DNA from 2 places in the Sorangium sp. So ce327 genome. Region 2 is predicted to be linked to the other one. Evidence: predicted binding sites of a transcription regulator. Region 2 holds the regulator's gene; the other holds the start of a gene.

Region 1 (14,282 bases), 4.1 Mb from region 2:
TCGCTCGCTCAAGACGCTCGCCGACTTCGGCATGGGCACGACGATCGTGGCGGCGATGTTCTCCAAGGACGCCGAGCACGTGACGGTGGGTCACGTCGGGGACAGCCGCTGCTATCGCCTGCGCGACAGCCAGATCACGCAGCTCACCCGCGATCACTCTCTCGTCAGCGACGCGGCGCACATGGCGCCGTGGATGACCGAGGAGGAGGTCAGGCAGCTGCCGGCCAACGTCATCACGCGCGCGCTCGGCATCCGCGAGGACGTCCTCGTCGATCTCGTGACGGACGAGACGCGGCACGGTGACGTGTACCTCCTCTGCTCGGACGGCCTGTCCGGGCTGGTGAGCGACGATCAGATCCTCGAGCTCGTGATGTCCAGCGGCTCGCTGGACGCTGCGTGCACGGCGCTCATCGATCGGGCGAACTACTTCGGCGGCACCGACAACATCACGGTCGTCCTCGCCCGCGTCGAAGAGGTGCCTGACGGCAAGCGCCCCTTCAACGACGAGCCCACCCAGGAAAGCCGCTAGCCCGCCGCGGCGCGCCGCTCTGCGGTCGCGCCGCTCTGCGGTCGCGCGCGAGCTCCCGACACCGCCGCCGCGCAGGCCTCACCCCTGCGCGGCGCGATCTCGCCCGGACCAGCGAGCGATCCCCCTCGGACAGGACAGCTCGGCCCCACGATCGCGTCGAGCGGAGCGCCGCCATTACCCGCGCGCGCACCACGCTCCGGACGCCCCGCCCCGATGCGTCGGCGATGCGTCGGCTACAGGACGAAGTGATCCATGAGCTGAAGGACCTCCAGGTTCAGCCCCTTCAGCGCGGCGCACTCCCGCTCCACCTCGGCCTGGAAGACCGGCTTGATGTGGTAGAGCATCGTCGGCAGATCCCTCGGCGCGCGGAACTTCTGGAGCTCGAGGGCGAGCGTCTGCGGCGTGTGGTGGCCGCTCACGGTGGCGAGGCGCTGCTCCCGGTTGGGGAAGCTGACCTCCATCAGCAGCGCGCGGAGGTCCTGCTGCTGGTTCAGCACCTCCCACAGCCGCTCCGTGGGCCCGGTGTCGCCGCTGTACGCGATCGCGCCGCCGTCCCCTTCGATCACGAACGCCGACGCGTCGATCGTGTGCGTCACGTGGACCGCGCGCACGAGCCGACCGGCGACCGGCGTGGGGCGCTCCGGCTTGAGCTCGAGGTACTGGATGGTCGGCTGCCCGGCGCTCGGGATGACCGCGAAATCGGGCCAGAGCACGTTGTTGAAGAAGTGCTTCTTGAGCGTCCGCAGCGTCTCGCGCGTGCCCGCGATCACGAGCGGCGGGCACCCGAGCTGGCAGCGGTTGTCCGCGATCGTGGCCAGGTCGCGGATGTGATCGAGGTGCGCGTGGCTCACCAGGCACGCCTCGATCCGCGCCTGGTCCTTCACCTCGAGCCCGCTGGTCAGCGAGCCGGCGTCGATCGCGAGGATGTCGTCCACGACGAACGCGCACGTGCGATGCCTGGGGGTCTCCCCGCCGTGGCAGCCGATGACACGCAGCTCCACTGGTTCAGCTCTCTCCGCCGAACTTCTGCGGCATGTCCAGGAACTCGATGAAATCCCTGAACCTGCGCATGTCGGTCACCATGATCGCCGCGGGTCCAGGCGGCCCGTACGAGAGGAGCTTCAGCCGGCGGAGCCGCTTCATCACCTCGTCCACCGTCTCTTGCTCGACGTCGACCTCGCGCGCGATGTCCTCGGGAGAGGAGCGGACGCGTATGCCTTCAGGCGTCTCCTCTCCGAAGGCCTCGGCGTGGCGCGCGAGCGCCAGCATCACGCGCGCCTTCGGGTCACGGTGCATGAGGATCTCGACGAGCGAGTTCGCCGCGTCGAGCCGCTTCGCCAGCTTCTTGAGGAGACGGAGCGCTATCTCGACGTCGCGCTGCAGCATGACCTCCAGCTTACGCGCGTCGATCACGAGGCAGCGGGACGGCTCGCTCACCGTCGCCGTCGCGTTCCGGGGCTTGCCGTTCAAGATCGCCATCTCGCCGACGAACTCGCCGGGCCCGAGCACCGCGAGCACCTTGTCCTCGCCGACGACCGACTTCGTGATCCGCACGGCGCCCGACTGGATGACGAACATGACGTCGCCGGAGTCACCCTCACGAAAGAGCACGTCGCCCGGCACGTACTCGCGGCCATAGCGGGCGAACGACGACTCCGACATTGCCCGGGAGTCTAGCGCCCCACGTGACCGCGGGTCAAAAACCCGGGCAAGAGCGCTGGCGCTCACAAAACACAAAACGCGAGAGGCCCCCCAAGCCAGCATGCTTTGGAGGGCCCCTCGGCCCGCTTCGTCGGGGCAGCGCGCCCGGCGGGCCGCCGCGCGGAGGCGGCGGCAGCCCGAGAGCGGCGCGGACAGGCGATCAACCCATGTCGAAGTCGCCCATGCCGCCCATGCCGCCCATACCCCCCATGCCGCCCATACCCCCCATGCCGCCCATGCCGCCGGGAGCCCCGCCGCCCGCGGCCTTCTCCTTCTTGGGCTTCTCGGCGACGAGGGCCTCGGTCGTGAGCATCAGCGCGGCGACGCTGGCCGCGTTGGAGAGCGCGTGCCGCACGACCTTGGCGGGATCGATGACGCCGCCGGCGAGCAGGTCCTCGTACGAGTCGGTCGCGGCGTTGTAGCCGAACGTCGGCGCGCCCGTCCGGACCTTCTCCGCGACCACCGTCCCGTCGACCCCCGCGTTCTGGGCGATCTGGCGGAGCGGCGCCTCCACGGCGCGGCGCACGAGCCGCACGCCGACGTCGCGCTCGTCGTTGAACTTGAGCGACTCCAGCGAGGCGGCCGCCCGGAAGAGCGCCACGCCGCCGCCGACCACGATGCCTTCCTCGACGGCCGCGCGGGTCGCGTGGAGCGCGTCCTCGACGCGCGCCTTCTTCTCCTTCATCTCGACCTCGGTCGCCGCGCCGACCTTCACCACCGCGACGCCGCCGGCGAGCTTCGCGAGCCGCTCCTGGAGCTTCTCGCGATCGTAGTCGCTCGCCGTGTCCGCGATCTGCTTGCGGATCGCCTCGATGCGGCCCTTGATGGCGGTCTTGTCGCCCTGGCCGTCGACGATGACGGTGTTGTCCTTGTCGATCTCGACCCGCTTGGCCGTCCCGAGGTCGCGCACCGTGGCGCTCTCGAGCTTCTGGCCGAGGTCCTCCATGAACGGCGTCGCGCCCGTGAGGATCGCGATGTCCTTCAGCATGTCCTTGCGGCGATCGCCGAAGCCGGGCGCCTTCACGGCGGCGACCTTGATCGTGCCGCGCAGCTTGTTCACGACGAGCGTGGCGAGCGCCTCACCCTCGATGTCCTCGGAGAGGATGAGCAGCTCGCGCCCCTGCTTCACCACCTGCTCGAGCAGCGGCAGGAGGTCGGCCATGGCCGAGATCTTCTTCTCGTGCACGAGGATGAGCGGGTTCGTGAGCACCGCGGTCATCTTCTCGGGGTCGGTCACGAAGTAGGGCGAGAGGTAGCCGCGGTCGAACTGCATGCCGTCGACGGTCTCGAGCTCCGTCGTCATGCGCTTGTTCTCCTCGACCGTGATCACGCCCTCCTTGCCGACCTTCTCCATGGCGTCGGCGAGGATCTGGCCGATCTCCTTGTCGCCGTTGGCGCTGACCGTGGCGACCTGGGCGATCTGGTCCTTGTCCTTGGTCGGCTTGGCGGCCTTCTGCACCGCCTCGATGACCTTCGCGACCGCCGCGTCGATGCCGCGCTTCAGATCCATCGGGTTGTGGCCGGCCTCGACGAGCTTGAGGCCCTCGCCGAAGATCGCCTGCGCCAGCACCGTCGCCGTCGTCGTGCCGTCGCCGGCCTTGTCGCTCGTCTTCGAGGCGACCTCGCGCACCATCTGGGCGCCCATGTTCTCGAGCTTGCCGGCGAGCTCGACCTCCTTGGCGACCGTGACGCCGTCCTTCGTCACGACCGGGGAGCCCCAGCTCTTCTCGATGACGACGTTCCGCCCCTTCGGCCCGAGGGTCACCTTGACCGCATCGGCGAGCGTGTTCACGCCCTTGAGGATCGCGGCGCGGGCGCCGCGGCTAAAAACGATCTGCTTCGCAGCCATCTCTCAATCCCCTCGCGGCCGCGCGGCCGCGTGTACTAACGCTTGCGTTCGGTTGCCTCAGACCTGGTTCACGAGGCGGACTCGGTCACGGCGAGCACGTCGTCCTCGCGGATGAGCACGTGCTCCTCGCCGTCGAGCTTCACCTCGGTGCCGCTGTACTTGCCGAACAGCACCTTGTCCCCGACCTTCACATCGAGCGGGCGAACCTTGCCGTCCTTCAGGACCTTGCCGTTGCCCACCGCGACGACGCGCCCCTCGATCGGCTTCTCCTTCGCGGCGTCGGGGATGATGATGCCCCCCTTGGTCTTCGTCTCGCTCTCGACGCGCTTGACGACAATCCGATCCTGCAGCGGCCTGATTTTCATGCTGGCTCCCTCGTCCTCGGCTTGTTGACTGACCATCGGCTCGCCGGAGGTCCCGTTCGCCCCCCCGCTGGGGCGATCCGCCCGCGCGACGAGAGCTAAGTGCCCGACATCGCAGTGTCTTGGCACTCTCCTAGGCCGGTGGCTAAACCGCGGCCGAAAGTAAATCAGTCACCCGGCGCGTCAAGGGCACGCAGCAGGGAGCCGCGACTTTTCCGGGGCCGAAAGTCCAGGGCGGCGAAGCCGAGATGGCTGGAGAAGCGACGGGCGACGGCGAGAGCGCGGTCGCGACATCGTGGAGCCTCCCCAGGGACGAGCCCTCCGAGAGTGCGAAGACAGTACGGACGGATTATGGCGAGAGCGCGATGGCATCAGCGCGACGACAACGGACGGCATACAACGAGGGCGGAGCGGGTTGAGCGAGGAGCCGAGCAGGGGGAAGGGCTCGCTCGATGCCCGAGTCGCTCGAAACACGCGAGAACTGGGCGATTTTTGGCGGTGAGCATTTTTCTTCGGCGGGTCCGATTTTGATCGCTTGACAATCCAGGCAGCCCGAGTAGATTCCGCGGCCCGTGGCGCTGATGAACACGGCGCTGACCCCTTGGGGGATCGTCTAACGGCAGGACGCAAGATTCTGGCTCTTGCTATCAAGGTTCGAATCCTTGTCCCCCAGCCAGGCCGCTCAGCTCTGCTGTCGGTCTTCTCCACAGAACAAGGTCCCATCGTCTAGCGGTTAGGACATCGGCCTCTCACGCCGGTAACGCGGGTTCGATTCCCGCTGGGATCGCCACTTCACACCTCTCGCCTCGTTTCCTGCTGCTTCCGTCTGATGTCGTGCGTCGGGCACGGCAAGAAGCACAGCGTCATCGAACGAGCGAGCACGCAGATCAGCGAAGACGTCTTGCTCCGTTCACGTTGCGCTACCCTGTGGCGCATGGCGGCGCAAGACGAAGAGGAGCTCTTCGACCTCCTCGATGACGGCGGCCGGCCGCTCGGCATGCGCAAGGCGCGCAGGCTCGTTCACCGCGACGGCGACTGGCACCGGAGCGTTCACGTGTGGGTGCTCCTCGAGCGGGGGCCCGATGGCCTGGAGCCGGACGGCGGCCGGAGCGCCGCGGAGCCCTGGGTGCTCTTCCAGCAGCGCAGCCCCGACAAGGACACCTGGCCCGGCGCGCTCGAGGTCGCCGTGTCGGGGCACTACCGCGCCGGAGAGGATCTCGCGGGGGCGCTGCGCGAGGCGGAGGAGGAGATCGGCCTGCCGCTCTCGCCGCGCGACGTTGTCCGGCTCGGCACGCGCCGCAGCCAGGACGATCACGCGCCGGGCATCGTCGATCGCGAGCTGCAGGACGTGCTGCTCGCGACGACCCGCCGCGCGCTCGAGGAGCTGCGTCCCGATCCGCGCGAGGTGACCGCGCTGCTGTCGCTCCCGCTCGGCGCGGCGCTGCGCCTCGTCCGAGGCCAGGTGCCCCGCGCGAGCGGCCTCGTGCGGCGGCCGCCGGACGCCGCGGGCGCCGTGAAGGTCGAGCCGCGCGACGTGCGGCTCGATGAGTTCGTCGTCGCGCGCGACGGCTACTTCGAGCGCGCGCTCGACACGATCCGCAGGCGCCTCGCGGGCGAGGCGCCGGCCCCGTGGCTCCTCGGCTAGGACGGCGGCGCTCTCTCCTCGCGCCCGTGCTGTCAGCCTGAGCCGCGGCGCCCGTCCGCCGGCCGCCGGGGCTTCTCGGGGGGCACCGCCGACGCGACGAGGAACCCCTCGGCGCGGTGCGGGGCGAGCCCGCAACGCGCGTTCATGCGCTTGGCGATCTCGTCGCCGGCCCTGACGAGCGCGTAGAACCACCGGATCCCGAAGCGATCGTGCCCTTCCCGGAGCGCCGCCGCCTGCAGGGGGGCCCCGAGCCCCCGCCCGCGGTGGTCCTCGCGCAGCGAGGTGCAGATCGGCATGGCCGTCCACGAGGGCGCCTCGCCCACGTCGGAGATCCAGAGCGGCGGGGCGCCCAGCAGCCCGAGCTGGGCGAGCGCCTCGCGCCCGCCGATCTCGGCGGGCTGTGGCCGCGTCATGACGCACAGGGTGGCGCAGCCGATCAGCGCCCCCGCGCCGTCGCGCAGCGCGAGCGTCAAGGAGCGCCCCTCGCCGCCGCGCAGGTACCACCCCGGGAGCGGCGCGTGGCCGCTCTCGGCCTGAAGCTCCTGGATCGCGCGGATCGACGCATCGTCGTCGTCCGGCGACACCCTGGACAGGCGCAGGCCCGGCGGGAATGAGCGAAACCGGCTGAGCCCCTGCACGGCGGCGCGCACCTCACCGGCCGGGGCGCCCATCACCGAGAGGTCCTCGTCCACGGAGAGCCCCGCCTGGCGCAGCGACGCCGAGAGCGCGGCGAGCTCCGGCCGGGGGGCGTGCAGGATCACGCGCTCGAAGCAGCGCACGAGCGCCTCGCGCCGCTCCGGCGGCGTCCGCTGGGCGTGCAGCAGGATCAGCGAGCGGCCGTCGGTGGTGATGCCGTCCTGCTCGCCGATCCAGTCGCGGGCGGCGTACAGGATCCGCTGAGCACGGTAGTCCGCGGCTTCACCGAAACAACCCGGTCCGTCCGCAGGACCGGGGCCGCGCTGCTGCGGGGCGTCGTCGCGATCGAGGTCGAAGGCAAGCATCATGGCGGCATCCCTCCTGTCGAGAAGCAACGGCGGCTGCCACGAATGGCGGCCCCTCGAGGAGCCGCCACCCGGCGCGGGACGCCCGCGCCCAGCGCCCGAGCGAGCCCCTGCCGCGCCGCGCAGGTCCACCGGCGAGATGGCCTGACGCGGCGGTGCGCGAATGCGGGAGAGCGCCGCTCCACCAGCGGCTGTTCAGCCCGCGTGTCGAGACTTCAACTTATCCCTGCTCGGCGATCGCGCAAGCGGCGACATGCCATGATCCGGGCAGCGCTCCAGCGGGGACACGCACGCTCATGCATGCTTACAAGCAATCGGAATCACTAACGAATCAGGCCAACATCCACTGTCGATCTCAGGACACATCGCCGCCCGACGGGGCCGCGGCATGGACATAGAAAGACCTAGCCTGGAGAGACCCATGGCCCCGGGCACCCGCGCGTCGGGGGCGGACCGGCGAGGCGCGTCGGACGCGTCGGACGAGCGCGCTCGCTCGCGGCGGCCTTCGGCGGTTGAGGACGATCGCGCGCCCTGGTAGGTTGGCGTCCAGTATTGCGCGATGACCACCGCCCTTGTCACCGACCCCGACGACGACGCGCCCGTGACGCCACGCCCGTTCCTCAAATGGGCGGGCGGCAAGGGCCAGCTGCTCCGCCAGTTCCAGCCGCTCCTCCCCGCGTCCTACGGGCGCTACTTCGAGCCCTTCATGGGGGGGGCCGCGCTCTTCTTCTGCCTGCAGCCGAAGCGCGCGGCGCTGACGGACGTCAACGCCGAGCTCATCGACTGCTACCGGGCGGTGCGCGATCGGGTCGACGAGGTGATCGCCGCGCTGGGCAGCCACGCCTACGAGGAGGCGCACTACTACAAGGTTCGCGACGTCGATCCCGCCTCGCTCTCGCTGCCCGAGCGCGCCGCGCGGACCATCTTCCTGAACAAGACGGGGTTCAACGGGCTCTACCGGGTGAACAGCGCCGGCCGCTTCAACGTGCCTTTCGGCCGCTACGTCAAGCCGGCCATCTGCAACCCGCCCCAGCTGCGGGCCTGCTCGGCGGCGCTGCAGGGCGTCGAGATCGAGGTCCGCGACTTCGAGCGCGTGCTCGACCACGCCCAGGAAGGCGACTTCGTGTACCTGGACCCGCCGTACTCGCCGGTCTCGTCGACCGCGAACTTCACGTCCTACAGCGCGGGCGGCTTCGGCTTCCGCGACCAGGAGCGCCTCGCCGCCCTCTTCGCCGAGCTCGACGCGCGAGGCGTCCAGGTGATGCTCTCGAACTCCGATGTTCCGGAGATCCCGCCGCTCTACAAGCGGTTCAAGATCGACCGCGTCGCGGCGCTCCGGAGCATCAACGCGAAGAGCGACGCCAGAGGCCGCGTGGGGGAGATCGTGATCCGGAACTACGGCGCCAGGCGGAGCCGCAAGGCGGCGCCCGCAGACAAGGCGGGCTGAGCCCGGCGCCGCCGCGCGGCGCGCGGCTCAATCGACGGTCTTGCCCTCGTGCTTCTTCGGATCGGGCGCCGCGCGCTCCTCGGCGTACGCCATCGCCACCTCGATCTCCTCGTGGATCTCGCGCGAGGTGACCTTGTTCCCCGAGGGATCGACGGCCTCCCACACGAAGCCGCGGACCTCACCCGGACGCTCGGGTATCCAGCGGACCCGCAAGGTCCAGCCGTGCAACTCCGCCGTATAACCGCCTTCCTCGTGATCCCGCTGCCACGCAGAGACGGTCGGGTGCTTCACCATCGCGATGTCTCCGGCGCAGAAGGTCGAGAGGACAGAAGAACTGTTCCCGAATGGCCGCGCTCCCCCCCCGAGCAACGCCGCCGTCCGGGAACACGGGGAAGATAGCAGGCGCCCGACGCGCGGCGATCAGGCAGGCGTGTGTTCCTCATGCGGATGCACCTTACCCGAATCCCAGCGCGCGCCGAAAGGTCCTCGCCTTCCGATGGGGCCGTCAGCGCGAGCAGCGTGAACAGCACAGGCATCATCGCGCGGACGGGCGGCGCCTGCGATGCGCACCCCATGCTACGAAGCATGCATGGGGGCAGGAATCGTCGTCTTCTTCGGGCTCGCGCTCGTCGCCTATCTCCTGGTTGCCCCGCTCGTCGCCTTCGTGTTCGCCGTCCGGGCCAACCGGCGCAATGAGGACCTGCTGCTGCGGATCCACGCGCTGGAGCACCGGGTGGCCGAGCTCTCCGGACAGCGCGGCCGCGCAGCGCTCACCGCAGCGGCGGAGAGCCCTCGAAGCACACACGGCCTGGAGCGAGAGCGGATTGCCCAGGGCGCGCTCCCGCCCCCAGCGGCGGCGCAACCCGCGCTCGACGCCGAGGGCGCAGGTGCACCGCCCTTGCTCGACGCGGCGACCGCCGGCGCGACCCCCGCGCTCGACATGGCGACCGCCGGCGCGCCGCCCTTGCTCGACGCGGCGACCGCCGGCGCGCCTCCCGAGATCGCGCATCCGACCGCCCCCGCGCCCCGGGCGGTCGCGTCCACGGCGGTCGCCGCCGCGGAGGCCGCGGCGCCCCCCGCGGTCGCGTTCCCGGGTCCCGCTGCTCCTCCGATGCCTCGCGCGCTTCGCCCCGCGGCGACGCTCGACGCAAGCGCGTCCGGCGCCGGCTCGGCCGCGCACCGCGAGGCCCCGGAGCGACCCTCCATCGAGGAGCGGCTCGGCCTCACCTGGCTCACCCGCGCAGGCGCGACCACCTTCTTGCTCGGCGCGCTCTTCTTCTTCAAATATGCCTCGGACAACGCCTGGATCGGGCCGTTCGGGCGCGTCGCTGTCGGCGCCGCGATCGGCGCCGCGCTCCTCGCCATCGCCGAGGTGCTCCGCGGGCGCGCGCAGCGTCGCTTCGTCCACACGCTCATCGGCCTCGGCCTCTCGGTCCTGATCGCGTCGGTGTGGGCGAGCGCCGCGCTGTACGAGCTCGTCCCGATCCCCGCGGCATTCGCGGCGGACACGGTGCTCCTCCTGCTCGGCGCCGGCCTCGCCCTCCGCCACCGCGGCGAGGCCATCCTGGTCCTCAGCCTCGTCGCCGGCTTCCTCAACCCCGTCGTGCTGTCGACGGGGCAGGACCGGCCGCTCGTCCTGTTCGGCTACCTCCTGCTCATGACGAGCGTCGCCCACGCCGTCGCAGCGAGGCTCGGCTTCCGCGTCGCGCCGTGGCTCGCGATCGCAGGCCATACGGCGCTGTTCTGGGGCTGGTACGCCACGTACTTCGACGCCAGCGCCGCCCCGGCCGGCGGAGACCCGGACGCGGCGCCCTGGCTCGACTCGCCCGCGCAGGCGCTCCCGGGGCCCTACTTCCCGCTCGCCGCGCGCGCGGCGCCCCTCGCGTTCGTCGCGCTCGCCGCGGCGCAGGGCATCCTGCGCGCGCTGTGGCTGCGCCGCGCGCCCGCCTCGAGCCCCGATCGAAGCGCCGCGCCGACCGGCGCGGCGGCGACCGGCGTCCTCCGCGTCGCGGCGCGCGCGGACGCCACGGCGACAAGCATCGCCGCGCTCGTGCTCGCCCACGCGGGCGCGACCGCGCTGCTCTTCGACGCGCCGCGCGCGCTCACAGCCGCCGCCATCGCGCTCGCGCTCGCGGCGCTGGTCGCCCTGCGCGCGCCGGTGGAGAGCGCCTGGCTGCTGGCGCCGATGGGCGCCGCCTTCCTCGCCTTCGCGGCGACGTTCGCGGACGCGCCCGCCGCGCACCGGACGACGCTCGTCGCGCTCGTCGCGGCCTGGACGCTCGTCTACCTCGCGGGGTGGCTCCGCGGCGCCGGGCTCGCGCGCCAGCTCGATCGGAAGACCGCCATCGCGTGCTCCGCCGGCGCGGCGCTCTTCGCCTGCACCGCGGGCATGCTGTTGATCGAGGCCGATGCGGCGCTCTTCGCGCTCGCGCTCGCGGGCGCGGCCGCCCTCGCGGCGTGGACGGCCGCGCGCGCCGCGCTCCCCGCCCTGCTCCTCGCCGCGGCGATCGTCTCGGCAGGCGCGCTCGCGGCGGCCGCGCATTTCGCGATCACGCCGGCGGACGCGGGCGCATCGGCGGCCGCCGGTGCCGTCGACGCCGTCGACGCCGTCGATGCAAGCTTCCTCGGCGCATCGGCGCTCGTCATGCTGGTGTTCCTCGGCGCCGCGGGCGCCTCGGCGCGGCGCCCGCGCGAGCCCGGCGCGCCGGCGCTCTCGTGGTCCGACGCGCTCGCCGCGTGCGTGGCGACGCTCGGGTTCGTCGCGGCCGCGCTCGGCGCCACGCCGGAGGACACGCCGACGCTCCGCGCGCTGCTCACCGCGGGCGCCGGCGCCCTGGACCTGGCGCTCGGCGCCGCGCTCCTCCGCGCCGGCGTGACCCGCGCGGGCGCCGCGCCCCCCGCCGATCGCATCGCCCTGCTCCTCGGACAGGCGCTCGCCCTATTCGCCGCGGCCGTCGCGTTCGGGCTCGGCGGCGCGACGGTCACCGTGGTCTGGAGCATCCTCGCGGCCGTGGCGGCCGCGATCGCGGCGCGCACCGGCGAGCGCGCCTGGCTCGCCGTCACCCTGCTGCTCTTCGCCGCCGCCCTCGCGCGGGCGCTCGTCGTGGATCGGGCCGAGGCCGAGGCGCTCGTGACGACCTGGTTCGCCACGCACGGCCGCGATGGGACGATGGCGATTCCCGTCCTGCTCAACGCGAGGACCTATGCGTTCGCGGGCGTGAGCGCCGCCCTGCTCGCCGCGGGGCGGCTGCTGTCGCGCGCTGCGCTCGCGCGCGACGTAGACGCCGCCCGCCCCCCGGACGCCGCGCGCGCAGAGCTGCGCGGCGCCGCGGTCGCGGCGCTGGGCGCAGGGTATGCCCTGCTCATCACGACCGTCGTCCTCGAGGTGCGGAGCGCGATCGCCGCGCTCCCCGCCGCCCCCCCTGCCCCGCTCGACGCCGCCGAGTTCGCGGAGCTCACCGTGCAGCACCGCGCCGCCCTCGAGGGCCAGCAAGGCAGCCTCGCGATGGCGACCACGCTCGTGCTCGCCCTCGCGGCGATCGCGCTGCTCACCGCGGGGTTCGCGGCGCGCGACGCCTTCCATCGCTACGCCGGGCTCTCCCTGTTCGCCGTCACCATCGCGAAGCTCGTTGCCTGGGACGTCTGGCACGTCGAGCGCATCTACCAGATCGCCCTCTTCACGGGCGTCGGGGCGCTGCTCGTCGGCGGAGGGTTCCTCTACGCGCGGTTCGGCCGGCGCCTCGTGACTCTACTGCGCGCCGGATCGCGGGGCGCGGCCGGGCCGCTCGCGCTGCTCGCGGCGATGAGCCTCGCGCGGCCCGCCGAGGCCCAGACCGGCGCGGCGCTCCCGACCGAGAGGCACGCGCTCGTCCGGCCCATCGAGGGCGTGGACGCCGCCGGCGACCACCGCGTCGACGTCGATCTCGACCTCTACCGCGAGAGCCGCGCGGAAGAGGTGCTCGCCGACGTCCGCATCGCAGGCCCCGACGGCGCCGAGGTGCCCTACGTGATCCGCGAGCCGGGCGCCGCGCACGCCCCCGGGCGGATCGCGGCCACGATGCTCGATCCGGGGGTCGACGCCGCCGGCGTGGCGCACGCGACCTGGGCGCTCGACGCGCCCGGCACGCGCCACTGCCGCGTCGAGCTCAGCGTCACCGGCGGCAGCTTCCTCCGCGAGGCGCGGGTCGAGACCGGCGCGGATCCGAGGGCGCTCAGCGAGGTCGCGCGCGGCGCCTACGTGTACCGCGTCCCCCAGGGCTCGGAGACGGTCGAGCACCTGTCGGTCCGCTATCCCCTCTCGCGCGCCGCCCTGGTCCGGATCCGCCTTGTCCCCGAGGGCGCCCCGGCGCGCGGCGCGGCGGCGGACGTCCGGATCACGGGCGGCGCCGTCTCGTGCGAGCCGCAGGCCCCCACCGAGTCCCCCGCGCTGCTGCCGCTCGCGATCGTCGAGACGCAGCGGGACAGCGAGGCGAAGACGACGCTCGTCACGCTCGACGCCGGCGCCGACGGCGCGCCGCTGGAGGCCGTCCTCCTCGACGTCGCCACGCCGGAGTTCAGCCGCCGCGTCGACGTCGCCTCGACCACGTACCGCGCGGTCTGGCCCGCCGTGGGGAGCGGCCTGATCCATCGTATCCGTCCGCGCGGCGAGTCAGGGCCCTCGCTCGCGTCGACGCGGATCCCGCTGAGCCCGACCCGGAAGCGCTTCCTCCGGCTCACGATCCACGACGGCGACTCGGCGCCGCTCTCCCTCTCGGGCGCGCAAGGCGAGGTGCGGGCGCGCGAGATCGTGTTCCGCGCCGCGCGGCCGGGGCCGCACCGGCTCTACGTCGGCGACGCGCTCGGCAAGCGCCCGAGCTACGATCTGGCCGACCTGCTCGACCCCACCGTGCGCGAGCGCCCCCCCGCCGCGAGGCTCGGCGCCGCAGCGGCGAACCCGGAGCTCGGCGCCGCCCCGGTCGCGCGCGAGCTTCCGTTCACCGAGCGGCACCGCGCGCCGATCGGGGGCGCGCTGGCCGTCGGGTTGCTCGCGCTCTCGCTGTGGGCCTCGCGGCTCCTGAAGCGAGGGGAGCGAGGGGAACGGGAGCGAGGCGCGCCGCCCGACGACCCCGCGCCGCCGAGGCAGCGAACAGAAGACAGCGAGCCCAGGCCGTGATGTGCTCGCATGTTGCCGTGGGTCGCCGGGGACGCGGCGCTCCGGCGGTCGGGACCAACCATCGAGGTGGATGCACCATGAGAGGCGGGCGCTTCGTCTACTTGGGTCTCTGCGCGAGCGTCGGGGCGGCGCTCTGGGCCTCGGGCGCGTGCTCCGCGACGGCGCGCGACCAGCAGGCGCCTGGCGAGGGCGGCGGCGGGGGCGCGACCAGCGCCAGCGCCACGACGGCGGAAGCAGGCGCCGGCGGACGCGTGGAGTCGACGGGCTCCTGGGCTGATTTCGGCGGCGGCGCGCCGGCGGAGGAGGGCCCGTCGCCCGACGAGGACGGCGACGGGTTCACCATCGAGGACGGCGACTGCAACGACGGCGACACGAACGTCAACCCAGGCGCCGTCGAGGTCGTGATCACGGAGCCCGACCCGAGCGGCGCGGTGCCCGAGCCGGCCGACGAGGACTGCGACGGCGTGATCGACAACGCGCCGTCGGCCTGCGACAGGAACATCGCTCCTGCCGATTTCGACGCCATCCACGGGGCCCACGCGATCGACCTCTGCGCCAAGGCGTCGCCCGGCGACAGGAAGTGGGGCGTGCTGAGC
Region 2 (14,282 bases):
CGATGTCGTGCCTGTCTACGAGACCCGCCCTGCGTCGGCCGGCCGCCGCGAAGAGCTGCTCGGGGCGCTCTCGGCGGGCGCGATCGACGTCGTGCTGCTCACCTCGAGCAGCACCGTCGACAGCCTCTGCGATCTCCTCGGCGAGGGCGCCGCAGCGCGCCTCGAGCGCGTGCTCCTCGCGAGCATCGGGCCGATCACGACCGCGACCGCCGAGAAGCGGGGGCTCCGGATCGGCGTGACCGCGGAGGTCAGCACCACAGCAGGTCTCCTGGACGCGCTGGATCGACATTTCACTGCAATGCAAGCGACCCCTGGGGGCGCCGGGAGCGAATGAGCTGGTCGCACGATGTGCGGCCGGCGCAGCTGCGGAAATAAAGAGAGCGTCGCAGCGGACCTGGGGGGGAAAGGTCTCCGCCGCGACGCTCGATTCCAGGGGAAAGCAGGGCGCGTGCCTGCGACTTCTTCAAGTGGATTCAGGTACTTAGGACGTCCTGGCAGGAGTCCCCTTGCGCTGCTGCGCCGCCACGGCGACAGAGATGCAAGGACACTCCTGATTCAGCATGACCGTCGAACATCGACAGCGGCTTTCCCAAAGCCGGAGCAGGCGTACAGCGTCACAGCCGGACAGCGCTTGTGAGATGAGCGCCCTCCGGCGCCGCTCCGCTCACTCGAACGTCGCTCGCACCACGAGGAACTTGTTGTTGAGCTCGAGGGAAGTGAGCTTCTCGAAGATGCGAGGGCTGCCGAGCTCGTTCGACAAGGAGCCCGTGCGTCCGTGCTCGGTGACGAAGTAGAAGGTCTTCACCCCCTTCTTCTTCTGCTCATTGATGTAATCCTGGAACTTCTTGCCGCTCGACACGAAGGCCGCCAGCCGGTTGCCGGCATAGAAGTTCTCGCCCTTCCAGTTCAGCTGGTAAGCGACGAGCGGCCCCGGGATCTGCTGATTCGCGCGCACGTAGGCGAGCAACGTCTCGCGTTGCCCCCAGTGAGGCGACGTCCGCACGAAGTACACGTCGATGCCCCACGCCGTGAACACGACGGCGAGCGAGAGGAGCGCGTAGACGACGTGGCGGCGCCAGCGCGCGACCATCAGCAGCAAGCACAGGGCAGCCGCGGCGGCGGTGAAGGCCCACAGGGCCGCGGAGAAGTCGAGCGACTGCGGCCAGGGGCGCTTGTAATTGTACGTGAACAGGTGCAGCAGCCTGGCCTGGCTCGGCTGTCCCTCGCGCACCATCGCGAGATCGCGCCCGACGAGGAACACGAGGAGCGCAGCGCCGAGCGCGACGGCGCCGAGCATCGCGCGCTCGTAGCTGACCACCGCGGCGGAGCGCGCCGACTGCACCGGCGAGGAGGCGCCGATCGAGCGGCGCGCGAGCCCTCCCGCGCGGCCGTCGAGGCGCAGCATGTCGTCGAGCAGGATCCCCGTGAGCATCGCCGCCGGCGGGACGGCCGGCAGGATGTAGTGATGGAACTTCGTCAGCATCAGCGAGAACAGCGCGAAGCCGAAGAGGAACCACATCGCCAGGAACACCGAGGCGTCGCCCTGGCGGACGTCGGCCGAGCCGCGCTCCCCCGGCGCCGCCCCGTCGCGCCGCCTGAGCCACCACACGAGCGACGCGGGCACGAGCCCGGTCCACGGGAACATCGCGTAGCCGAGCTGCCACACGTAATAGCGGAAGCTCACGTCGTCGCCCTCGTTCGTGTCGTGGACGTGGGTGAAGGCGCGCTTGAACATGTCGTGGAACAGGAGCCTGTCGGTGAACGGCTGGCCGTGCCGCGCGTACATCGCGACGAACCAGGGCAACGCGACGCACGCGAGCACGAGCAGCCCGACGGGGATCTCCATCTTGAGCACGTCGCGGTACCGGCGGGAGACGACGACGTAGCCGAGCGCGCAGAGCACCGGGAGCCCGAAGCCGGCCGGCCCCTTGGCCATCGTGGACAGGGCAGCGAAGAACCACGCCGCGAGGAAGAGGAGCCGCTGGACGCGCCGCTCGCCCCAGCTGGCGTACAGGACGATCGCGAGCGTCTGCATCCAGACGAGCGCCTGGAGCGCAGGCTGAAGGCCGGGGAGCACGGGCAACACCGACCGGCAGGCCTCGTTGCCGGGCAGACCGCAGTTGCCCGGTGAGCCCGAGCTGAAGACGTCGCCGCGGAAGTGGAGGCCGAAGGGCGAAAGGCCGATCTCGACGTGACGCGAGAGCAGGTAGAGGATCTGCGGCAGCGCGCAGGCGAGGATCGCCCCCAGCACGAGGTGATAGGCGGAGAGGCCCACCTTGAGCGGGCCGAGATCCACCTCGTAGACGCGCGCCTCCTCCGCGTCGTCGGTGTGGATGCCGAGCAGGAGGAGCGCCATCGCCGCGGCCATCGTCGCGACGAACGGCATGTCGGTCATGGTCTGGTGGGAGACCAGGAACCACTGCGGCATCGTGGCGAGGACGAGCCCCGCGAGCAGCCCCGCGCGGCGGCTGAAGATCCGCGAGACGGCCTTGTAGAGGAGATAAACGGCGATGAGCGTCAGCGCGAAGACGGGGAGCCTGACGGCCCACTCGGGCCACGGGGTGCGCCCCTCGGCGGCCGCCGAGAGCATCTCGCCCGAGCGGTAGCGGACGCCGAACGCGGCCATCGCGAGCGCCTGCATCCAGAAGTCGAGCACCGGCTTCGACCAGAACCAGCCGTCCTGCGCCCACCAGAGCGAGATCCAGTCGTTCCTGGCCAGGATCTCGCGCGCGACCTCGCCGTAGTGCGTCTCCCAGGGATCGGTGAGCGAGTGGCTCCCGAGCATGGGCAGGTAGAGCAGCGTCACGACGGCGACGAGCCAGAAGCCGTGCCGCCGGCCGAGGGGGCGCGGAGCTCCCGCCTCGTCGACGCGGCAGGGGCCGAGGCGCTCGCCGAACCGGAACGCGCCGATGACCGCCGTGAGAAACGCGGCGGGGACGGCGATGGCGGGCACCGCCAGCGAGAGCAGCGTCGGCGCGCCGTCCGACGAGGGGGGGCTCGGCGAGAAGAAGCCCGCGACGCTCAGCGTGATCAGGACGAAGAGCGCGACGAGCCCACCACCAAGCAACGCGAGCGGGCCGAGGAGGTCGTGGATCCCGACGCGCGTGGCGACGCGCTCGGGGGGATCGTCGAACGTGCCGAGCAGATCGAGCAGACCGGCCGCCGCGATGGCGACGCCGAGCGCGCCGATCGGGACACCCCAGCGCAGCTGAGGCGCGAGCGCCATCACGACGAACGTGAGGAGGGCGCCCGCGGCGGACACGGCAGCGCCACGCCAGCGGAGCGGGTTGCCCTGCGGCACGAGGCGAGCCTCCTCGGCGTCGGCCGCGACACCGGCCATCCCGACCCTGCCGTGGCTCTCTGCCGACCCGTCGCCAGCGGAAGGCGCGCAGGGCTCAGGAGCGCTCGGGCTCTCCAGATCGCCCGCGGCCGTCCCGTCGCGGGTGTCCGCGGGCGCACCGCTGCGTTTGTCGTGTGTGTCGTTCATGGGCTGCGCCAACCGCGGAACGAGGCGCGGCCCTGGCGTAGCAACTCCAGGTCGCCGGACAAAGCAGCCACGGCCAGGCAGCGGCCGCGGTGGGCGCCTACTTCGTCAGGCGCGCGATCTCTTCCTTGATGATCGTCTCGGCGAGCACCGGCACGACCTCCCACACGACGCGCTCCACGACGTCGCGGGACAGCGCCATCACGGCCTCCACCTGCTCGGAGGTGAGGCCGAGGCCCTCGAGCTTGCTCGCCATCTGGCCGTTGACCTGCGCGGAGGCGGTCGCAGCGACGGCGGCAGGCCCCGTCGCGGTCTTCGGCACGCCGGACACCGGCGTCGGCGAGAAGGCCATCGTCGTCGTGACCGGCACGTTCGCCGAGCCGCCCGGCGCCGTCTTGACGGAGGCCTGGGCCGGCACAGCGCTCGTGGCCGGCGCGTTGGGCGTGTAGATGAGGGTCTTCGCGCGCTGGAGCGGGCTCGCTGCCGCCTGCTGCGCGGCGGCCGCGGGCTGAGCGGCGGCTGCGGCGGGCTGCGCCGCAGGAGAGCGCGCGGGCGCAGGCGCCGCGGCAGCAGGGGCCGCCGCGGCGGCGGGCTTCGCTTCGCCGCGCGACGCCAGCAGCTTCTTGACCTTGTCGATCATCTGCTGGGTGTCGAACGGCTTGTCCATGTGATCGTCCGCTTGCGCGCCCGATCCCTTCGCGGGGTCGAACGGGTTCTGCTTGGACGACAGGATCAGGACGGGCGTCGCCGGTGAGGCCTGCTTGATCGCCTTGCACAGCTCGTAGCCGTTCTTCGGCTCGAGCGTGACGTCGGCGATCACCAGGTCGGGTTTATCGCTCTTGAGCTTCTGCAGCGCAGCGTCGGCGCTGCTCGCCGTCACGACGCGGAAATCCTGACCCGCAAAGGTGATTTCGAGCACTTTGCGCATGGTCACGCTGTCGTCTACGGCGAGAAGGGTGCTGGCCACGAACGGGTCTCCTCTCAGATGGCGAGAAAGCGGCGACGGCTCTGGATATCTTCGGCCCCCGTCGCGCGATGTGTCAACATTCGCGGTGTATTTCGCCCCCGCGGGCCCCGCGGAGGCGCGTTTTTCCGCGCCGGTAGAGCCCGGTCCCACGCTGGTGGGCGGAGCCGAGGCGCCCCGCTGAGCTCTACATGCGTCCGCTCCGACCCGCCACTCCGCCGAGCCACGAAGACAAAACCGCCAAAACGACCGGGGTCCACCCGGCCGCCCAGGTAAGACCTCCGCAGGATGGCCGCTGGACGGTGCCCGCCGAGCTGGATCGGCGTCCGCTGGACGGGGCCGTCCGTGCGCTGGCCGAGGTCTCGTGGTCCGACGCGCGCCGGTTGATCGAGACCGGCAAGGTGCTTGTCGGGAGCGCGGTGGCGACGAGCGCCCGTCGGCGGGTGCTCGGCGGGGAGCTGATCGAGGTCCGCCTGCACGCGCCGAGGCCCGAGACCGTGCGGCGGCGCAAGCTCGAGGGCGAGCTCGTGGTCTACGCGGACGCGAGCGTCGTCGTGGTGAACAAGCCCGCCGGGGTGAGCACCATCCCGTTCGGCGACGAGGATCCCGCGGAGCAGGCCGCGACCCTCGACGCGCTGGTGCGCGAGGTGCTGGCCAGGCGCGACCGCCTGCGCGGGCGCGCGCCGCTCGGCGTGGTGCAGCGCCTCGACAAGGGGACGAGCGGGCTGCTGGTCTTCGCGCGGACGCTCGCCGCGAAGAAGCACCTCGCGCAGCAGCTCCGCGTCCGCGCGATGCACCGGCAGTACCTGGCGCTCGCGCACGGCGCCGTCCCGCGCGGCACCTACCGCAGCTACCTCGTCGAGGATCGGGGCGACGGGCTGCGCGGCTCGGCGCGCGACGGGCGGCGCGAGGGGCAGCTCGCGGTGACGCACGTGGAGCCGATCGAGGTGCTCCGAGGGCCGCAGGAGGGAGCCGGCGCCGGGGGCGTGACGCTCGTCGCGTGCCGGCTCGAGACGGGACGCACGCACCAGATCCGCATCCACCTCGCGGAGGCCGGGCACCCGCTCGTCGGCGAGACGGTCTACGTGCGGGACTACCGCGGGACGAAGATCCCGGCCGCGCGGTTGATGCTCCACGCGGCCGAGCTCGGCTTCAACCACCCGGCCGACGATCGGCCGATGCGCTTCCAGGCGCCGCCGCCCCCGGACTTCGACGACGTGCTCGAGCGGCTCCGCGCGCCGCAGCGGAGGGGCGCTACTTGACCTTGCCGCGGACCTCGGTCATCGCCGCGGCCGTGGCGTCGACCAGCGGCATGACCTTCGCGTAGTCCATCCGCGTCGGGCCGAGCACGCCCACGGTCCCGGCGACGCGGCCGTTCTCCATGTACGGCGCAGCGACGAGGCTGAGCTGGCCTCCGCCAAGGTCGCCCGCCTCGCTGCCGACGAACACGGTGACCTCACCCGCGCCGGCGGCGAGCGTCCGGTCGAGCAGATCGACGAGCTCCTCGCGCTCCTCGAGCGCCTTCATCAGCTTCTTGAGCCGGTCGACGTCGGCGTACTCAGGCAGATCGATCAGGCGGTTCTGCCCCTCGATGACGACCTCGCTCCGCCGGGTCACGTCGGCCGTCGCCTTGCTGCCGAGCTCGAAGGCGCGGCGCCTCAGCGCGTCGATCTGGAGGCGCTCGTCCGCGAGGCGGCGGGCGAACAGGTCCCGGATCTCGCCCAGGGTGCGCCCCTCGATGACGTCGGTGAGCAGGTTGTGGATCCGGGTGAGCTCGCCCTCGTTGATCGCCTCGTCGGCCGAGATGAAGCGGTTCGCGACCGAGCCGTCGGCGAAGACGAGCACCGCGAGCAGCTGCCCGGGCTTGGTCGGGATGAAGCGCAGCTGGGCGAGGGCGCGGAGCTCCGCCCGCGGCGCCGCGACGACCGCCGCGGCGCCGGACAGCTCCGAGAGGTAGCGCCCGGTCTCGCGGAGCGGATCGTTCGCCCCCGCGTAGATCTCGGTGAACCTCGCGCTCAGCTCGGCCTGCTGCTCGGGGGACAGCGACCGGAGCTCGACGAGCGCGTCGATGAACAGCCGGAGCGCGCGATCGGTCGGGATCCGCCCGGCAGAGGTGTGCGGCTGGTGGAGGTACCCCGCCTCCTCGAGGTCGGCGAGCACGTTGCGGATCGAGGCAGCCGAGAGATCCAGCCCGTACTTCCGGGCGAGCGTCCTGCTGCCAACTGGGTCGCCCGTTGCGATGAACTCGGTGACCGCGGCGAAAAGGATCTTTCGAGCTCGGTTGGAAAGATCACCCATGTCAGTTGCATGCAGCGCACAAGCGCGCCGCGGTGGCTACCTGGACCAGGGACCGCCCGGACCGGGAAGCCATGCGGGCCGGACCTTCGCTCCCGTACGTCAAGCTGCGCGTGCGGGCGCTTGACCCACGGACGCGCATGCGACCCATTTTGAGGGGATCGCGCGGCCCGGTCAAATGTCGCGGTAGGATCGGGCAGTAGCCACTGGCCACCCCGCGCACGAGGGCCCCGCTCCACCGGATGGCGGCGCGGCCGGCCGCCACTCGGCCACGTGGTCGTGGTCGTGGTCGTGGTCACTTGCCCCCCCCCCCGAGAGGGTCGGCCTGCCTTGCTTCGCACGAGGGATGTACCGCAACGATGCCGCCCGCACGCCATGCCGCCGCTGCCTGCGCGCTCGCCCTCGCGCTCGGCCCCCTCGCCGTCGCGCCGAGCGCGCAGGGCAAGCCGAAGGTCAGGTACCATCAGGACTGGGCGAAGCACCCGTCGGCGCGCTACGCGGCGATGAGCGCGGAGCAATGCCGTGCGGCGCTCACGCAGCGGAAGATCGCGTTCCAGCCGGTGCAGCGCGCGCCGGGCGTGCTCGCTCCGGTGCGGCTGATGCATGGGGTCGGCGGGGTCCTCTACCGGACGGCGCTGCCGGCCCATCAACGCGCGGGAAACCCGCACGACGTCTTCGACTGCCGCCTCGCGCTGGCGCTCTCGGACTTCAGCCGGATCCTCCGCGCGCACGACATCGACGAGGTGCTGATGTTCTCGGCCTGGCGGCCTCCGGCCAGGATGTGGCCCGAGGGCAGGCTCGCCACGAGGCACCCCGGCGGGCTCGCGATCGACCCCTACAGGTTCGTCAAGGAGCGCGTCGGCGGCGGGTTCGCGGAGGACTGGCTCGAGGTGGAGCGCGACTTCGTCGGCAGGCGCGGCGCGCCGGTCTGCGGCGAGAGCGCCCGCCCGACCGGGCGGCCCCGCGGGGCCGGCAAGGGGGCGGGCAGCGGCCCTCCAGCGGACGCGGCGGCGCGAGAGCTGCGATCCATCGTGTGCGAGGCCGTGGACCAGCACATCTTCACGTCGATCCTCACGCCCAACTACGACCGGGCGCACAAAAATCACCTGCATCTCGAGGTGACCCCCGGCGTCCAATGGCATCTCGTGCGCTGATCCGGGAGGGGCCGTCCTCCGTCCTCCCGCGCGCAAACCCGCTCTCCCTTCGAGGTCGACCCGCTATGTTAGCCCGCGTGCCCGCACGAAGACCCCCGCTCTCCCGCGCGTCCGCCGCGCTGGCGCTCGCCGCCGTCGCGCTGTCGTTCACGTTCGTCGGCTGCCCCTGCGTCAGCGGTCCCGTGAACGCGAGCCCCGCCCTCCGCTGGTTCCTGTTCTCGAACTTCGGCGCCAGCAAGATCTGCCCCGAGATGCTGAAGAGCGGGGTCTCGCTGCGCCTGCAGGACAGATCGGCGTCCATGGGGCGGTTCTTCCCGATGCAGTGCTCGTACGACGTCAACGACGCGGCCCAGACGATCACCGTCCACATCGCCGGCACCGGCTACGGCTACATGCAGCCGGCCAAGCGGGTGGGCTTCTCGCTCACGACGTCCGTCGAGTACCGACCCGACTTCCAGCTCGCGGACGATAACGTCTACGTGTGGGGACGGCTGAACCGGATCGTGCAAGGCCCCAGCTTCCAGCTGGGCTACGTCGAGAACCCGGTCATCGACGTGATGGCCAACGTCCCGCCGTTCGGAGGGCTCGCCAACCTGCTCGGCAACCAGATCGTCGCTGGCGAGCTGACCCGAGGGTTCACCGTCCTCTACAACGAGGAGACCGGGAAGGACTTCACGCTGGGGATCCTCATGCCGCCCCAGCGACCGCACCACCCGTTCGAGGCGGAGGACGAGGAGCGGTACACGTTCGCGAACGAGACCGTCGAGGTGTACGCGAACCAGCGCGACTACCTCGGGCCGTTCGAGGTCGCCGACTCGGACCAGGCGCTCTACCTCAAGGTCAGCGCGCAGGGCGCGCCCGTGGACCTCATGATCGTCGACAAGCCCACCGGCGACGCGTGGCGCGAGGCGTACCAGACCGGCAAGCCGCTCGGCCCCCCGCCAGGCCCGGTGCAGGCAGGCGGCCCTCTCCAGCCCGGGATCATCGAGACCCGCCGCTACGCGCTGCGCCCGGGCCTCTACTACGTCGTCATCGACAACACGGCGGCGGCCGGCCTGGTCGCGCCTCCCATCACGCTGCTCAGCCCCCTCGGAGGTTCGGCGGCTCAGATCAGCTACATGGCGCAGGTCGGCGAGTAGCGCCGACGAGCGGGGCGCGGGCAGCATCGGCGAGGCCGCGCCACGTGGGCGCGGTCACCGGCCTTGACGCGGTTCGCCGCGAACGGGATAAACTTGCCATGGCCGTCATGGAGAGAGAGGGGAGCAGCGCCAGCCACGTGGACGAAATTGCCCTCGACCGGCTCCGCGCTCGCCTCCAGGCGTACATGGCGAAGAAGGGGCTGAGATCGACGGCGCAGCGCCGGCTGATCGTCGACACGTTCTTCTCCGGCGCCCCGCACATGACCATCGAGGACCTGCTCGCGGAGGTGCGCGCGCACGACCGAGGCATCGGGTACGCGACGGTGTACCGCACGCTCAAGCTGCTCGCGGAGTGCGGCGTGGCCTCCGAGCGACGGTTCGGGGACGGCCTTAGTCGCTACGAGCTGGCGGACGACGCCAGCGCGCACCACGACCACCTGATCTGCGTCAACTGCGGGAAGATCATCGAGTTCGAGGAGCCGCGGATCGAGGCGCTCCAGGAAGAGATCGCCGCGAAGTACGGCTTCGACGTGACCTGGCACAAGCACGAGATGTACGGCGTCTGCGCGGACTGCCGCGACGCCAAGGACACCACGCCCGACGTCTCGTAGCCCGCCCCGGCGCGGCGAGGAGCCCCGCGCCGGCGACCGCGCCCGGCGCTCAGCTCTTCGCGTCGAGCGCGCGGGCGTGGACGACGGCCATGACGCCGCCGAGCAGCGAGGCGATGGGCGCGTAGGCCGGCGGGAGCACGAACGCGGCGATGACCGCGGCGCCGACGAGCGCCGGGGCGACGCTGAGCGCGAGCCCGACGCGCGCCTCGAGGCGCGTGCGGTGCGCGAGCGCGAGGGAGAGCGCGGCGTCGCGGACGTCGTCCGACGCGAGGACCGTGGAGAAATCGGCGGGCGCCGAGCCGGCGGCGCCGAGCGCCACGGAGACGTCCGCGGCGCCGAGCGCGGCGTCGTCGACGCCCGCGTGGCCGAGGACGGCGACGCTCGTGCCCGCGTCGATCAGGCGACGCACCTCCGTGCCGCGATCCGCGGGGAGGACCTCGGGGCGGATGTGATCGATGTCGAGCGAGCGGCCGATCGCCTCGCACGTCTCGCGCGCGTCGCCCGACATCAGCACGGGCTCGATCTGCGCGTCGAGCAGGTGCTGGATGGCGGCCCGCGCCCCGGGGCGCAGCCCGTCCTGCAGACCGATGATGCCGACGAGGCGAGCGCCGACAGCGACGAGGACCACCGTGCGCCCCAGCGCCTCGAGCTCGGCGACGCGGCTCTCGGCCGCGGCGATCGAGATCCGCTGCTCGAGCATGAGCGCGCGGTTGCCGACGCAGAGGTCCTCGCCGGACGAGGTGACGGCCGTCACGCCGAGGCCGGGGTGGAAGTTGGGGTTGCGCACGCCGTCGGGCCGCAAGCCGCGGGCGCGCGCGGCGCGGACGATCGCCGTCGCGACGGGGTGCTCCTCGGTGCGCTCCGCCCCGGCCGCGAGCGCGAGCACGTCGCTCGGCTTGAGCTTCTGGCCGGTCGCCTCCAGCTCCGCGAGCTCGGGCTCGCCGAGCAGCAGCGTGCCGCGGGCGCAGAACACGGCGACCGAGGTCTTCCCTGCGCGATCCCAGGCGTCGGCGCTCTTGTAGACGATGCCCCGGCGGAGCCCGAGCAAGATGCCCCGCGCGACGTGCACCGAGGCGATGGACGCCGTGATCGCCGTGGACAGCGCGGCGAGCACGGCCGCCGCGGTCATCGCGATCTCGACCGGAGCGCGCCCGGCGACGAAGGCGGAGAGCGCGCCGATCGCCGCGGCGCCGATCGCCCAGCGCTCGGTCAGGGCGCGGGAGGCCTGGGCGATGGGCGCGAGGGCGTCCGCGCGCCGGCGGGCGTCGAGCAGGACGCGCGCGACCGCGCGATCGCCGCCGGAGAAGGTGCACGCGCCGACGAGGCGACCCCGGACCACGGTGGCCCCGGCGACGACCGGGTCGCCGTCGCGGCGGCGGGTCGGCGTGGTCGCGCCGATCCAGGGGAGCACCTCGACGTCGCCGCCCGTGACGATGAGGTCGACGGGGACGATCTCCCCCGCGTCGACCTGGACGCTCTCGCCCGGTCGCAGCTCGTAGAGCTCATCCCCGGCGCCCTCGACAGGACCGCCGTCGCCGCCGCGCTGAGGGGCGCGGTCGGCGGGCGCCGAGCCCTGCGCCCACGCGCCAGGCGGCCGGCGCGCGGGGGTCGAGAGCACGGATCCGATCCACGCCCGCTCCGCGAACACGCGATGTCGGGCGCTCTCGATGAGCCACGCGCTGATCGCGCTGGCGGTGGCGATCACGCCGGCGAGCGACGCGGCCTCGGCCGCGAGGGCGCGGTCCTGACCGAAGAGGGCCCAGACGGCGGCGACGAGCCCGCCAAGGACGGGGGCGAGCATCGGCGCAGGGTGCGGATCCGTGGCGTCGCGCGCGGTCGTGGCGGCGCGGCCAAGGAGCATCCCGGCGCTCACCGTGGCGAGCACGATGCGCGCGCCGATGACGAGCTTCGCGTCCCCGGCGAGGGTGAGCGCGACGGCCAGCGTCCCCGCGATGATCGCGAGCACGAGCAGGAGCGCGCCGATGTCCCGCGCCTCGACCGCGTCGTAGCGCTGCGGCTCCTCGCTCAGGATGGTGTTCCCGATGGGCTCGAGCAGCGCGCGATCGTCGTCGAGGACGGGCAGATCGGGGAGCTTCTCGTCGAGCGACACGGGGGGGAACGCGTTCACGATCGGCGCGTCGAGATCGGCGACGCGCGCCGCGCCCTCGTCGGCGCTCGCCCGCGCGGGCTCCGCGCGCGGGGTGCGCGGGGTGGAGGCGTGGTGCCCGCCGGCGCCGGGCGGCGCGCCCGACGGGAGCCCCCGGGGAGGAGCGCCGGCGAAGGGCGCGCCCGGCGCCGCGAGGCCCGTAGGCCGGCCGTCCCCCGGCGCAGGCGGCGCTTCACCGAGGAAGGCGTGGCGGCACCGCGCGTTGCAGAAGTAATGGAAGCGCTGATCGAAGATCGCCACCTGACCCGCGCGCAGGGGATCGATCAGCTTGCTGCAGCCCGAGCACGGGACGGGTGCGACGGCGGGACCCGCGGCGCGCGAGGCGACCACCTCAACCTGCAGCCGGCGTCTCGGCGAGCGCGGCCTCGACCTCGGCCAGCGCCTCGTCGATCTGCGCCTCGCTCACGATCAGGGGCGGCGTGAACCGGAGCACGCTGCTGCCCGCGATCGTGAGCAGCACGCCCCGATCGCGCGCGCGGCCGAGGGCGGCCCGCGCGTCGACGGTCGGCGCGAGGATGAGCCCGCGGAGCAACCCGCGCCCGCGCTCGCCGAGGCACACGCCCGGCAGCCGCGCGGCGATCGCGGCGAGGCCGCGGCCGAGCTGCTCGCCGCGCTTCACGGCGGCCTCGCACAGCTTCTCTTCCTCGATGACCGCGAGCACCGTGCGCGCCGTGGCGGAGGCGAGCGCGTTGCCCCCGTAGGTCGAGCCGTGCGAGCCCGGGGGCAGCGCGCCGTTGAGCCGCTCCCGCAGCACCAGCGCGCCGACCGGGAACCCGCCGCCGAGCCCCTTCGCGAGCGCCGCGGCGTCGCCCTGGACGCCGTCGTACATCGCGCCGAGCCAGTGCCCCGTGCGCCCGATGCCTGTCTGCACCTCGTCGATGAGCAGCAGCGCGCCGTGCTCGTCGGCGATGCGCCGCAGCTCGGCGAGGAAGCCGGCCGGGGCCGGCAGCACGCCGCCCTCCCCTTGCACCGGCTCCACGAGGATCCCCGCGACGTCCGGGCCCATGGCCGCGCGCACCGCCGCCGCGTCTCCGTACGGCACGTGCGTGACGCCGTCGAGCGAAGGGCCGAAGCCCTCGCGGTACTTCGGCGTCCCGGTCAGCGCGACCGCGCCGAGGGTCCGGCCGTGAAACGCGTTGTCGAACGCGATGATCCGGTAGCGTCCCTCCTCGCCCCGGTTGAAGAAATGGCGGCGCGCGAGCTTGAGCATCGCCTCGTTCGCCTCCGCGCCCGAGTTGCAGAAGAAGGCGCGGTCGAAGCCGGTCTTCGCGCAGAGCTCCTCGGCGAGGCGGAGGTTCTCGGCGTTGAAGAAATAGTTGGAGACGTGCATCAGGCGACCCGCCTGCTCGGAGATGGTCGCCACGAGCCGCGGGTGAGCGTGCCCGAGCGAAGCCACTGCCACCCCCGCGCACATGTCAAGGTACCGGCGCCCCTCCGTGTCGAAGAGCTCGCAACCCCTGCCGCGGTCGAGGACGAACGGCGGCTGGCGGTAGTTGCCGAGCAGGTGCTTCTGCGCCGCGAGGAGCGGCGCGCTGGCCGGCGTCGAGGCGTTCGCCGGAGGAGGTTCGGCGGCGGGGCTTGTGGCGATGCTCATGGGGGGCGATCTAACGCCGGGCGGGGGGTCGGAGCAAACGCTCGATGCAGCGCCCGCAGCGGATCGTGGAGACCCGGGCAATCTGACCCGCCGGAGCGCGGCCGGAGCGCGGCCGGAGCGCCCGCGCGGCCCCCCGGCCGGAGCGCCCGCGCGCCGGCCCCCCCCACCCGCGGGCGTCCTGGGCCGGCGCGGCGGCGAGCGCCGGCGCGCTCGGACGGCGGCGCTCGCCTCCGGGCCGACCATGGGCCTGGCGATTGCCAGCGGATCGCGGCTGGTTATAGTGCCGCCGTCCTATGAGCGATTCGGAACAGAATGGGTCGAACCAGAACACGGGGGAGACGGCAGAGGCGCACGCGGAGCGCGCAGAGGCCGCGGAGCAGCAGGCCTCCACCCCCGAAGACAAGCTAGGCGAGGTGCAGGCCGAGGCCGCGCGGATGCGCGAGCAGCTGCTGCGCACCGCCGCGGATTTCGACAACTTCCGTAAGCGCTCCCGGCGCGAGGTCGAAGAGGCGCAGCGCCGCGGCCGCGAGTCGATCCTGAAGGATCTGCTCCCGGTCTTCGACAACCTCGAGCGCGCCGCCACCCACGCCGAGAGCGCGCCGGACGTGAAGTCGGTCGCCGAGGGCGTCCGGATCGTGACGAAGCAGTTCGTCGACACGCTGGAGCGCATGGGCATCAAGCGCATCGCCGCGGTCGGCAAGCCCTTCGATCCCAGCGTGCACGAGGCCATCCAGCAGCTCGACTCGACCGAGCACCCCGCCGGCGTCGTGATCGCGGAGGTCCAGCCGGGATACATGCTGGGCGATTACCTGATCCGCGCGGCCATGGTCGTCGTCTCGAAGGGCTCGCCCGTCGAGCCGGCGCCCGCGGCGAA

The links. Region 2 encodes HrcA, which represses chaperone genes, less so after heat shock. Its sites were predicted from a motif close to GNTAGCACTCNCCNNNGGNGAGTGCTANC; they were not measured.
Region 1: groES (co-chaperone GroES) is a predicted target of HrcA. The motif match lies at 4,563-4,591, and genes of this name have one in related genera.

What each region holds. Positions count from the first base shown of each region.
Region 1 covers NZ_CP150330.1:4,135,262-4,149,543, reverse strand. Annotated here, with positions in the region: gene WME95_RS15620 (PP2C family protein-serine/threonine phosphatase) at 1-529, shown strand, start outside; gene WME95_RS15615 (MBL fold metallo-hydrolase) at 763-1,530, opposite strand; gene WME95_RS15610 (Crp/Fnr family transcriptional regulator) at 1,535-2,191, opposite strand; gene groL (chaperonin GroEL) at 2,391-4,079, opposite strand; gene groES (co-chaperone GroES) at 4,148-4,444, opposite strand; tRNA gene WME95_RS15595 (tRNA-Gln) at 5,044-5,117, shown strand; tRNA gene WME95_RS15590 (tRNA-Glu) at 5,157-5,231, shown strand; gene WME95_RS15585 (NUDIX hydrolase) at 5,376-6,086, shown strand; gene WME95_RS15580 (hypothetical protein) at 6,119-7,090, opposite strand; gene WME95_RS15575 (DNA adenine methylase) at 7,647-8,534, shown strand; gene WME95_RS15570 (hypothetical protein) at 8,562-8,828, opposite strand; gene WME95_RS15565 (DUF2339 domain-containing protein) at 9,124-13,686, shown strand; gene WME95_RS15560 (hypothetical protein) at 13,764-14,282, shown strand, end outside.
Region 2 covers NZ_CP150330.1:7,546-21,827, reverse strand. Annotated here, with positions in the region: gene cobA (uroporphyrinogen-III C-methyltransferase) at 1-334, shown strand, start outside; gene WME95_RS00065 (ArnT family glycosyltransferase) at 665-3,487, opposite strand; gene WME95_RS00060 (response regulator transcription factor) at 3,585-4,451, opposite strand; gene WME95_RS00055 (RluA family pseudouridine synthase) at 4,751-5,710, shown strand; gene hrcA (heat-inducible transcriptional repressor HrcA) at 5,703-6,746, opposite strand; gene WME95_RS00045 (hypothetical protein) at 7,103-7,897, shown strand; gene WME95_RS00040 (hypothetical protein) at 7,975-9,036, shown strand; gene WME95_RS00035 (Fur family transcriptional regulator) at 9,135-9,647, shown strand; gene WME95_RS00030 (HAD family hydrolase) at 9,697-12,144, opposite strand; gene WME95_RS00025 (aspartate aminotransferase family protein) at 12,146-13,408, opposite strand; gene grpE (nucleotide exchange factor GrpE) at 13,702-14,282, shown strand, end outside.